Deinococcus aerius: one gene and its partner. The protein of the gene in region 1 interacts with the protein of each later gene in a pairwise test. Links are inferred from orthologs where the notes say so. Each region holds a gene or a part of one and is shown in the gene's direction. Other genes may lie near its edges.

Region 1 (4,543 bases):
TACCGCCGGGAACACCACCCGCGAGCGCGTGCAGCAGATCCTGCAAAACCAGTGGAAGCAGGTCGGCGTGCAGGTCAACATCCAGAACTACCCGGCCTCGGTGTTCTTCGGCCCCGACTTCCTGAGCAAGGGCCAGGAGGGCAAGTGGGACCTGGCGATGTACGCCTGGTCGGCCAACCCCATCTTCGAGCAGGGTGACCTGTTCAAGGGCGAGGGTATCCCGACTGCCGCCAACGGCTACGCCGGTCAGAACTACTCGGGCTGGAACAACGCAGAGTACAACAAGCTGCACAAGCAGGCGCTGACCGAGTTCAACCTGGCCGACCGCATCAAGCTGATGGACCGGATGCAGACGATCTGGAGCAACGAGGTGCCCTCCTTGCCGCTGTACTTCCGCGCCAACCCCTACACCAAGGTGCCGGGCCTGGTGAACTACACCTTCAGCGCCTACACCCTGTACCCGAGCTGGGACGCCTACCGCATCGGCTGGGCCAGCCGCGGCGCCGTCGAGGTCAACAAGCAGAAGTAAGGGGCGCGGGCGGGGGTGCGAGTGGAGTCGCCGCGCCCCGCCCACCCGTCACCTGGGGGGAAGCCGAAACGCTTCCTCCCGCTTGTTTTGGCCCACCGTCTCCTACGAAAGGATTTCAGGTATGGCGACCTACGCTTTCCGGCGCGTCCTCCAGATGATCCCGCTGCTGCTGGTGATCAGCCTGGTGATCTATGCGCTCACCTCCCTGCAACCGGGAGACCCGGTAGACCAGCTCACCTTCGGCAACCCCCGCATCACCCCAGAGGACATCGCCCGGCTCAAGGCCGCCTACGGCCTGGACCAGCCCTGGTGGACCCGCTACCTGTTCTGGCTCAGGCAGGCGTTCCAGGGCGACCTGGGCTTCTCGCGCGACTTCAACATCCCGGCGGTGCAGTTCATCTTCCAGCAGCGGATGCCCAACACGCTGCTCCTCACGGTGCCCGCGCTGATCCTCAGCACCCTGATCGCCGTGCCGCTGGGCATCTACTCGGCGATTCGGCAATACTCGTTGCCCGACTACGTGCTGACCTTCCTCTCCTTCGTGGCCTTCAGCGCCCCCGTGTTCTGGGTGGGGGCGATGGCGCTGTACTTCTTCGCCATCTTCCTGCCCAATGCGACGGGCGGCGCGATCTCCCTGCCACCCGGCGGGCTGGGCGGCGACGTGCCTCCCGAGGCCGGCTGGTGGGCGGTGGCGCTCGACAAGCTGCGGTATCTGGCCCTGCCGCTCATGATCCTGATGCTGCGCGAGGTCGCGGTCACGACCCGCTTTATGCGCGCCTCCATGCTGGAGGTGATGAACCAGGACTTCATCCGCACGGCCCGGGCCAAGGGGCTGCCCTCACGAAAGGTGCTGTACAAGCATGCCCTGCGGAACGCACTGGTGCCCATCCTGACCATCATGGGGCTCTCGATTCCCGGGCTGTTCGGCGGGGCCGTGATCACCGAGACGGTGTTCTCCTGGCCCGGCATGGGTAAGGCTATCCTCGACGCCCTGGTCAGCAAGGACTTCAACGTCGTGATGGTCTCGCTGATGCTGCTCTCCGTCCTGACGGTCGTGTTCCAGCTCGTCACCGACCTCGCCTACGCGGTCGTCGATCCCCGCATCCGCTACTCCTGAGGTCCCTGCCATGACCACGACCGCCACGCCGACTGCGGCCAGCCCCGTCAAGAGCCGCTCGACCCTCCAGATCGCCATGCGGCGACTCCGCCGGCACAAGGCCGCGATGATCAGCCTGGCCGTGATCATCCTGCTGATCTTAATGGCGATTTTCGCCTCCCTCCTGGCGCCCTATGACCCGAACACGCAGGATCTCTCGGGCATCTACGCGCCGCCCAACGCCCAGCACCTGCTGGGACAGGACGACCTGGGCCGCGACCTGCTCTCCCGCATCATCTACGGCAGCCGCGTCAGCCTGATGGTGGGCTTTTCGGTCGCCATCATCAGCATCCTGATCGGCACCCTGATGGGTCTGCTCGCCGGGTTTTTCGGCGGGCGGACCGACACCGTGATCAGCCGCTTTATCGAGTTCATGCTGAGCCTGCCGACCCTGCCCCTGCTGCTGGTGATCAGCGGCCTATTCATCAGCACCGATGCCCCCTTCATTGCCAACCTGCGCGACAGCCTGGGGGCGACCGCCAGCGTCTTCATCATCATCACGATCTTTTCGGTGTTCGGTTGGATGGGCACCGCCCGTCTCGTGCGCGGGGAAGTGTTGCGGATGAAGAACTTGGAGTACGTGGACGCCGCCCGCGCGCTGGGGGCCAGCAACAACCGCATCATGTGGCGGCACCTAGTGCCCAACCTCTTCGCCATCATCATCGTGCAGGCGACCCTGGACGTGGGGAGCGCGATCCTGGGCGAGGCGGCGCTGTCCTTCCTGGGCTTTGGCATCCAGCCGCCCGTCTCCACCTGGGGCAACATGCTCAGCAATGCCCAGGAGGTCGTGCTCCAGTACCCCTGGATTCCGCTGTACCCCGGCCTGGCGATCCTGATCACCGTGCTGGCCTTCAACTTCCTGGGGGACGGCTTGCGCGACGCTTTCGATCCCAAGAGCCGCCTGTAAAGGGCATCCACCGCGCGGGGCAGAGGGCCGGGCGGCGGCTTTCTGCCCCGCCTCTTTGTTTTTGTGCCTTATCCTGCGGTCATGATCGTACTCGGCGTGGACCCCGGCCTGGCGAACCTCGGCCTGGGCCTGATCGAGGGGGATGCCCGCAAGGCCCGTCACCTGCACCACGTCTGCCTGGTGACCGAGAGCGCGTGGGTGATGCCGCGCCGCCTCCAGTACATCCACTCGGAGGTCGCGCGGCTGCTCGCGGAGTATCAGCCGGAGGCCGTGGCCATTGAGGACCAGATTCTGCGGAGGCAGGCGGACGTGGCCTTTAAGGTCGGGCAGGCCTTCGGAGTGGTGCAACTCGCCTGCGCCCAGGCGGGGGTGCCGATCCACGCCTACGGCCCCATGCAGGTCAAACGCGCCCTGGTCGGCACGGGCCGGGCGGACAAGGAGCAGGTCATCTACATGGTCAAGGCCAGCCTGGGGCTGCGCGAAGTCTTCAACAACCACGCCGCCGACGCCCTGGCCCTGGCCCTGACCCACCTGGCACAGCAGCCCATGCAGGCCGCCCTCGCGGGCCGACTTGCCCGCGCCTGAGCCCCGTGCCGCTGGCCCTCTCCCTGACCGCGTCGGTGCTGCTGACGTTCGGGTGGCTCTGGTTCTTCGTGCGCCGCGACCGCCATCCCGAGCCGCCGTGGCTGCTTGCCCGCACCTTCGGGTGGGGCATGGTCGCCTGGGCCGTCTCGGCGGCGTTCGAGGGCAGTTTCGAGCGCCTGAGCTTTCCCCTGCTGGTCATGCTGCTCTCCGCCGTGGTCGAGGAGAGCAGCAAACTCCTCGCGGCCAGCACCGCCGCCACCGAACACGCTTTCGACGAGCCGATGGACGGCCTGGTCTATGCCGTGACCGCCGCGCTGGGCTTCGCGTTGCTGGAAAACGTGACCTACACGCTGGGCTTCGGCGCGCATGCGGCGACCTGGCACGCGCTGCTGACCACCCTGGCCCACGCCCTGTTCAGCGCTCCCCAGGGGTACGCGCTGGGAGGGCGGCACCTGCGGGGGGGGCGGTGGTGGCGCTCCCGGGCTCTGCTGCTCAGCATCACCTTGCACTTCGCCTTCAACGGGCTGCTGACGGGGGGGGCGGGCTGGCCCCACCTGCTCGTCCTGGTGCTGGTTGTGGGCCTGATGGCCCTGCTGGCGAGTCGTTACTACCGCCACTTCGAGGCCTACGCGCGCGAGAATTCCCAGCCGTCCTGACCCTCGGGAGAGCTGCGAGAGGAGGTCGGCTCATTTGGGCCGACGGGAACTGACAAAAGAACTCTGTCCTGCTGGGCGAAGCCAGGCACCCCCGGGCGCAATATGTGATCCCTTCGCTTTGCCCAAGGTAACAAGGCTTCTTTGGTTCAGTGTTCTATAGCGTTGGGCTTCCGGTCTGCCCCTCGACCCAATGCTGGCCGTCCTCGTCGGCCTCGTGCTTCCAGATGGGCAGATGAACCTTGAGGTGTTCGATCAGAAAGTCGCATGCCTCCAGGGCGGCGCGGCGATGGGGGCTGGCCACCCCGATAAGGATGCTTGCCTCACCAGGCAGGAGGCGGCCGACCCGGTGCTGCACGACCACCCGCAAGGTGCCGTACTGGGCGCGGGCCTGCGCCGCCGCCGCCCGCATCACCTTCTCGGCCATCGGCCCGTACCCCTCGTACTCGATGTACTCGACCTGTTTGCCCTTGTTCGGCGAGCGCACCGTGCCCACGAAGTAGGCCTGTGCGCCGTACTCGGGCCGCACCAGGAAGGCATCTGCCTCAGCCAGTAACAGAGGAGTGGTCACCACCTCGCAGCGCATGTCCTCACCCGCACCCCCGGCGACGGGAGGCAGGAAGGCCACCTCGTCCCCCGGTTGCAGCACGTGTTCGGGTGTGGCATACGCCTCGTTGACGGCCACCATGCAGCCGCGCAGGCTCATGCCATAG
Region 2 (5,233 bases), on another replicon or contig:
CTGCCCGACCCCACCCGCGACGTGCTGCTGGTCCGCTACGCCCTGACCGGCCCCTACCGCCTGGCAATGGTGCTGGCCCCCCACCTCACCTCCACCGGGCACGGCAACGCGGCCTGGGTCGAGGGGCAGCGGCTCCTCGCGGTGAGCGGCGACCGCGCCCTCGCATTGCTGGCGGGTGGGCCGATGACGCACCTCAGCGCCGGGTACGTCGGTTTCTCGGACGGCTGGCAGGACCTGCACGCGCACGGGCGCCTGACCTGGGCGTATGAGAGGGCCGAGAACGGCAACGTGGCCCTCTCCGCCGAACTGGTGGAGCCGTCCGGCCTGCTGGCGCTCGGTTTCGCGGAGAGCGTGCAGGGCGCTCAGGGCCTGGCCCGCGCGAGCCTGGCCGAGGGGGACGAGCCCGCCCGCCGCGCCTTTCTCCACGCCTGGGAGGACTGGGGAAGTGCCCTGCGGCTGGGCGGCTCCAGCCCCGAACTGGAGGCGGAGGCGGTGCTGAGCGCGACCGTCCTCAAGATTCACGAGGACCGGACCTACCCGGGGGCCCTCGTCGCCAGCCTCAGCATCCCCTGGGGGAACCACACCGACACGCTGGGGGGCTACCACCTCGTCTGGCCGCGCGACGCCACGCTGGCGGCCTTCGCTTTGATCGCCTGCCACCAGCGGGGGGACGCCCGGCGGGTGCTCGCAGGCTTCATCGCCAACCAGCAGCCCGACGGCCACTGGTTCCAGAACTACTACCCCGACGGCCAGCCCTTCTGGCACGGCATCCAGCTCGACGAGACGGCCTTCCCGGTGCTCCTCGCCGCCAAACTCCGCGAGGAGGGCGAGCCGGAACTGGAGGGCACCCGCGACATGGTGCGCCGCGCCCTCGCCTTCGTGGCCCGCACCGGCCCCACCAGCGACCAGGACCGCTGGGAGGAGAACCCCGGCGTCAACCCCTTCACCCTGGCGGTCGCCATCGCCGCGCTGGTCGCGGGGGCGGGGTGGCTGGAGGAGGACGAGCGCCACTACGCCCTGGGGCTGGCGGACGACTGGAACGAGCGGCTGGAGAGCTGCTGTTACGTGACCGATACGCCGCTGAGCCGCGAGCTGGGGGTGGAGGGCTACTACGTGCGGCTCGCGCCCCCGACCCGGGACGGCGCCCTGACCGGGGAGGTCATGCTGCAAAACCGCGAGGGGAAGACGGTCGAGGCGTCCGCCCTCGTCAGCCTGGACTTCTCGTACCTGCCGCGCCTGGGGCTGCGCTCGGCGCGCGATCCCCGCATCCGGGGCACCGTGCGGGTGGTGGATCACCTGCTCGCCGAGGAGACGCCCACCGGGACCTTCTACCACCGCTACAACGACGACGGGTACGGGGAACACGATGACGGCTCGCCCTACGACGGGCACGGGTGCGGGCGGTTGTGGCCCCTGCTGACGGGCGAGCGCGGCCACCTCGCCCTCCAGGCGGGGGAGGACCCCGCCCCGTACCTGGACGCCCTGCTGCGCTGTTCCAGCCCCGGTGGGCTACTGCCGGAACAGGTCTGGAATGGCCCGCCCCTGCCCGAGTGCGGCCTCTTCCCGGGCCGCCCCAACGGGAGCGCGATGCCCCTGCTGTGGGCGCACGCCGAGTTCCTGAAACTGCTCCGGGCCTCCCAGACCGGCCGCCCCGCCGAACTGCTGCGCGAGGTGGAGGAACGCTACGCCGAGCCGCTTCCCGCCGAGGTCCGGCACTGGCGCCCCGCCGCGCCCGTTCCGCAACTGGAGCCGGGCCTGCTGCTGCTGATCGAGGACGCGCAGCCCTTCACGCTCCACTCCGGCTTCGACGGCTGGCAGGACGTGCGGGAGCGGGCGGCGCTGCCCCTACCCTTCGGCCTGTGGGGGGTCAGTTTCAGTCCCGCCGACCTGGAGGGCCACCATCGGCTGAACTTCACCCGGCGGAGCGAGGCGGGATGGGAGGGCCAGGACCACGTGATCCGGCTGGGCCAGGACACGCCCCGCACCTCCCTTCCGGCGCGGAGTGGGGGATAGGCGCCCCTCCCCGCCTGTCCTGGCCCCTAGAATTCCCGGTGTGATACGGCTTCCGCTCCGTTCCGTACTTTCCGGGAAAGCGCCGGAAAGTTCTCCACTCCGCAGAACCCGTACTATCTCCTTCTCCCTTCGGTCGGGAAATATCCGTGAACAGCTACGGATATTTCCGGAGTTTTTGTGATTGCCTACCTGAGTGGCGTGGTGCGCGAGGTACGCGACGCCAGCGCCGTGATCGTCGCCGGGGGCGTGGGCTACGAGGTCTTCTGCCCCGCCTCCACCCTAGGGAAACTGAGCCCGGGCCAGCCCGCCGAACTCAACACCCGCTTCGTGGTGCGCGAGGATGCCCAACTGCTCTTCGGCTTCAGCGACGCCGACAGCCTGCGCCTCTTCGACCTGCTGACGGGCGTGAGCGGTGTGGGGCCGAAGCTGGGGCTGGCCCTGCTCTCCGCGATGCCCGTCAGCGCCATCGCGCAGGGCCTGATCACGGGCGACGTGAAGCTGCTCTCCAGCGTCTCGGGGGTGGGCAAGAAGACCGCCGAGCGGCTGGTGCTCGAACTCCAGAACAAGGTGCCCGACCACCTCGCTGCGCCGACGACGGGGGCGAAGGCCGCCCCGGTCAGCAGCACGGCGGGCCGGGACGCCATCGAGGCCCTGCTCGCCCTCGGCTTCCGGGAGGGGCAGGTGCGGAGCGTGGTGGCGGAGCTGCTCGCCGCCGACCCCGCCCAGAGCGCCGACGCGCTGATCCGCAAGGGTTTGGGGAAGCTCCGCTAGATGACGATGACGCACGGCCAGCCCGACAGTGTGAGCATCGAGGACGGGGTTCAGGACAGCCAGGCACCCTCCCCCCCGCCCACCGACGAGCAGCGGGTCACCTGGCTGGAGCTGTTCTTCGACCTGATCTTCGTGGTGGCCTTCGACCAGCTCGCCAAGCGGCTGGGGGACACGCCGAGTGGGGCGAACGTCGGCCTCTTCCTGCTGCTGTTCACGGCGGTGTGGTGGGCCTGGGCGGGCAACACGACGTTTGCGGCCCGCTACGGCAACGACCGCCGGGTGTACCGCTGGGGCAGCCTGCTGCAACTCGTGACGCTGGGCATCATCGCGCTGACCGAGCGCGGCGACCTCGACCAGACCGGTCAGGCCTTTGCCCTCGCTTACGGGGCCAACCGCCTCATCCTGGTCGGGATGTACCTCGTGACCCTGCGGCGCGACCCGGACGCCGCCGTCTTCGCCCGTCCCACCGCCGCCGGGTACGGGCTGGGCGCGCTGATCTGGCTGGGAAGCGCGGGGCTGGGGGGAACGGCCCAACTCGCCCTGTGGTGCCTGGCCCTCGGGGTGGACCTGCTCACGCCGCTGTTGATCCGCGAACGCCACGGCGCCGCCCTGCCCCACCAGGAACACCTGCCCGAGCGCGTCGGGCTCCTCCAGATCATCGCGCTGGGCGGGGTCGTCAACGAGGTCGTCACGGGGGGGCGGCAGCGGGACCTGACGTGGGATTCCCTGGGGGCCGCCCTGTTTGCCATCGCCGCGGCGGTCGCCCTGTGGCGGCTGTACTTCGACCAGGCCCGCGCCCTGCCCGTGGCCCTCGCCCACCGGGTGGGCCGCGTCAGCGCCTTTCTCGCGTGGCTGTACGGCCACCTGCCCTTCACGGTCAGTGTGGTGATGCTCGGGGTGGGCCTGGGGCACGGGATCGGCGACACCGACCCCGCCCACGACGCCGTGAACCGCGCCCTCGTCGTCTGGCCGCTGGCCGGGGCGCTCCTCACCCTGGCCCTGCTGCGCTGGAATGCCCGGCGCCTCACCGTGCACCGCGCGCGGCCCGACCGCAGCCTGCTGGCCCTGTCCCTCGGGGCCGCCGCTGCCGGGGGCCTCGCTCTCAGCGGGCTGGGCACCCTGCCCCTGCACGCCGCCGTCGCCGCCCTGACCCTGGCCCTCGCCCTGATCGTCGCCACCGATCCCCTCACCCGGCGCCTGGGGCAGATCGAGGAGCGGCTGGGCGCGTCCGGTTCACCGATCTGAAGCTGGGACGGCTCCCGGAAAGCCCCTCAGGCGGAGGCGGGCTGGGCGTTCCCCGGGGCCTCTTTTCCCTGGTCCGCCGGTCCGGCCGCGACGCCCAGCCACGTCCCCTGACGGACGAGCAGAATCTGGCCCTCGGGGCGGCGCAGGACCAGCAGGTCACCCAGGACGGCGCGGGCCTGTCCCGGCCAGGCGGCGACGAGGTCGCCCCGGTGGTCGAGCCGCAGGGTGAGGGAGCGGCCCAGGACGCGCAGGGTGAGGGGGTCATCGCCCAGGGCCAGGCTGACGAAGGACCCGTCCCCCGGCACCTCCACCCGGGTCAGGGGTTGCGGCTCGGGCAGTTCCTCGGGGATGAAGGCGGCGGCGTGCAGCCGTTCGTGCAGGCGCCGCGCCCGTTCGGGGCTCAGGCCCAGGACGGCGGCACTCGCCCGCAGCGCGGCGTCCGCCCCGGCGGGCGTGAGGCGCGCGAGCCGGGCGGTGAGCCCCTCGGCCCCCTTGCGGGCGAGGGCGAGCAGGGTCTCGTCGGGTGCCCCGGCGTACCGCTGCGCGCTCCCGGGTCCCAGGGCGCCGGCCTTTACCGCCCCGTCCCGCAGGAACTGCACGGCGGCGCGGGCCAGCCGCAGGTTCGCGTGGTGCTCGCCGGGGTCGAGCAGCAGCGCCACGACCCGCGCCCGCGCCGCCAGCCGCCCCAGCGCCTCGGGGGAGCGGGGCTCGGCCCGGAGGAGCAGGTGGGTCCCGCTCAGGGCGCCCCGCAGGGTCAGGTCCGGCGCCCTCAGCGTGAGGAGCCGCTCGGCGGGGGGGCGGTCCGGGCGCAGCAGGGCGAGCTGGCCGTTCACCTGAAGCTGCCAGTTCGGCCCGACCGGCTGCCAGCGCAGGTCCAGCCCCCGCCAGCGCGCGGCCTGCCCCCCCGCAAGGTGGATGACGAGTTCGCTTGCCCCGTCGTCGGGCGCGGGCAGCGCGGCCTCGGCGTGCTCGGCGTACAGGATGCTGCGGGTGGGCAGTAGCCCCAGGCCGGGGCCGGGCGCGTCCGCCAGCAGCTCGTCGAGGCCCTGCTGAAGCCGCCGGGCCGCCTCGCGGATCGCCGGGCGCTCGCGGGGATCACGGGCCTGCGGCGAGGAGGCGCGCAGGGCCTCCACGAGCGCGGCCCGGGCCGCGGGGGCCAGCGGCTCGCGCTCGGCCGCCTCCAGTCGCGCGGCGAGCACGTCCT

Evidence for each region. Proteins that work in one complex are often made in the same cells at the same time.
Region 2: the proteins of ruvC (region 1) and ruvA interact in binary tests that used the Escherichia coli proteins (3 or more experiments, as listed by UniProt). The link is inferred for Deinococcus aerius from one-to-one orthologs.

The regions. Positions count from the first base shown.
Region 1 is NZ_BFAG01000006.1:237,170-241,712, forward strand. The notes cover bases 1,433-4,425. They hold ruvC (crossover junction endodeoxyribonuclease RuvC), read left to right. Parts: upstream 1,433-2,673; coding sequence 2,674-3,177; downstream 3,178-4,425. Other genes in these bases: DAERI_RS10650 (ABC transporter permease), read left to right, coding at 1,433-1,646; DAERI_RS10655 (ABC transporter permease), read left to right, coding at 1,657-2,592; DAERI_RS10665 (PrsW family intramembrane metalloprotease), read left to right, coding at 3,183-3,833; moaD (molybdopterin converting factor subunit 1), read right to left, coding at 3,988-4,425. Also shown: DAERI_RS10645 (peptide ABC transporter substrate-binding protein), read left to right, coding at 1-529; more of DAERI_RS10650, read left to right, coding at 651-1,432; more of moaD, read right to left, coding at 4,426-4,543.
Region 2 is NZ_BFAG01000001.1:431,689-436,921, forward strand. What follows is about bases 1,011-3,987. They hold ruvA (Holliday junction branch migration protein RuvA), read left to right. Parts: upstream 1,011-2,190; coding sequence 2,191-2,784; downstream 2,785-3,987. Other genes in these bases: DAERI_RS01970 (glycoside hydrolase family 15 protein), read left to right, coding at 1,011-2,013; DAERI_RS01980 (low temperature requirement protein A), read left to right, coding at 2,785-3,987. Also shown: more of DAERI_RS01970, read left to right, coding at 1-1,010; more of DAERI_RS01980, read left to right, coding at 3,988-4,029; DAERI_RS01985 (hypothetical protein), read right to left, coding at 4,056-5,233. UniProt on the Escherichia coli protein: The RuvA-RuvB-RuvC complex processes Holliday junction (HJ) DNA during genetic recombination and DNA repair.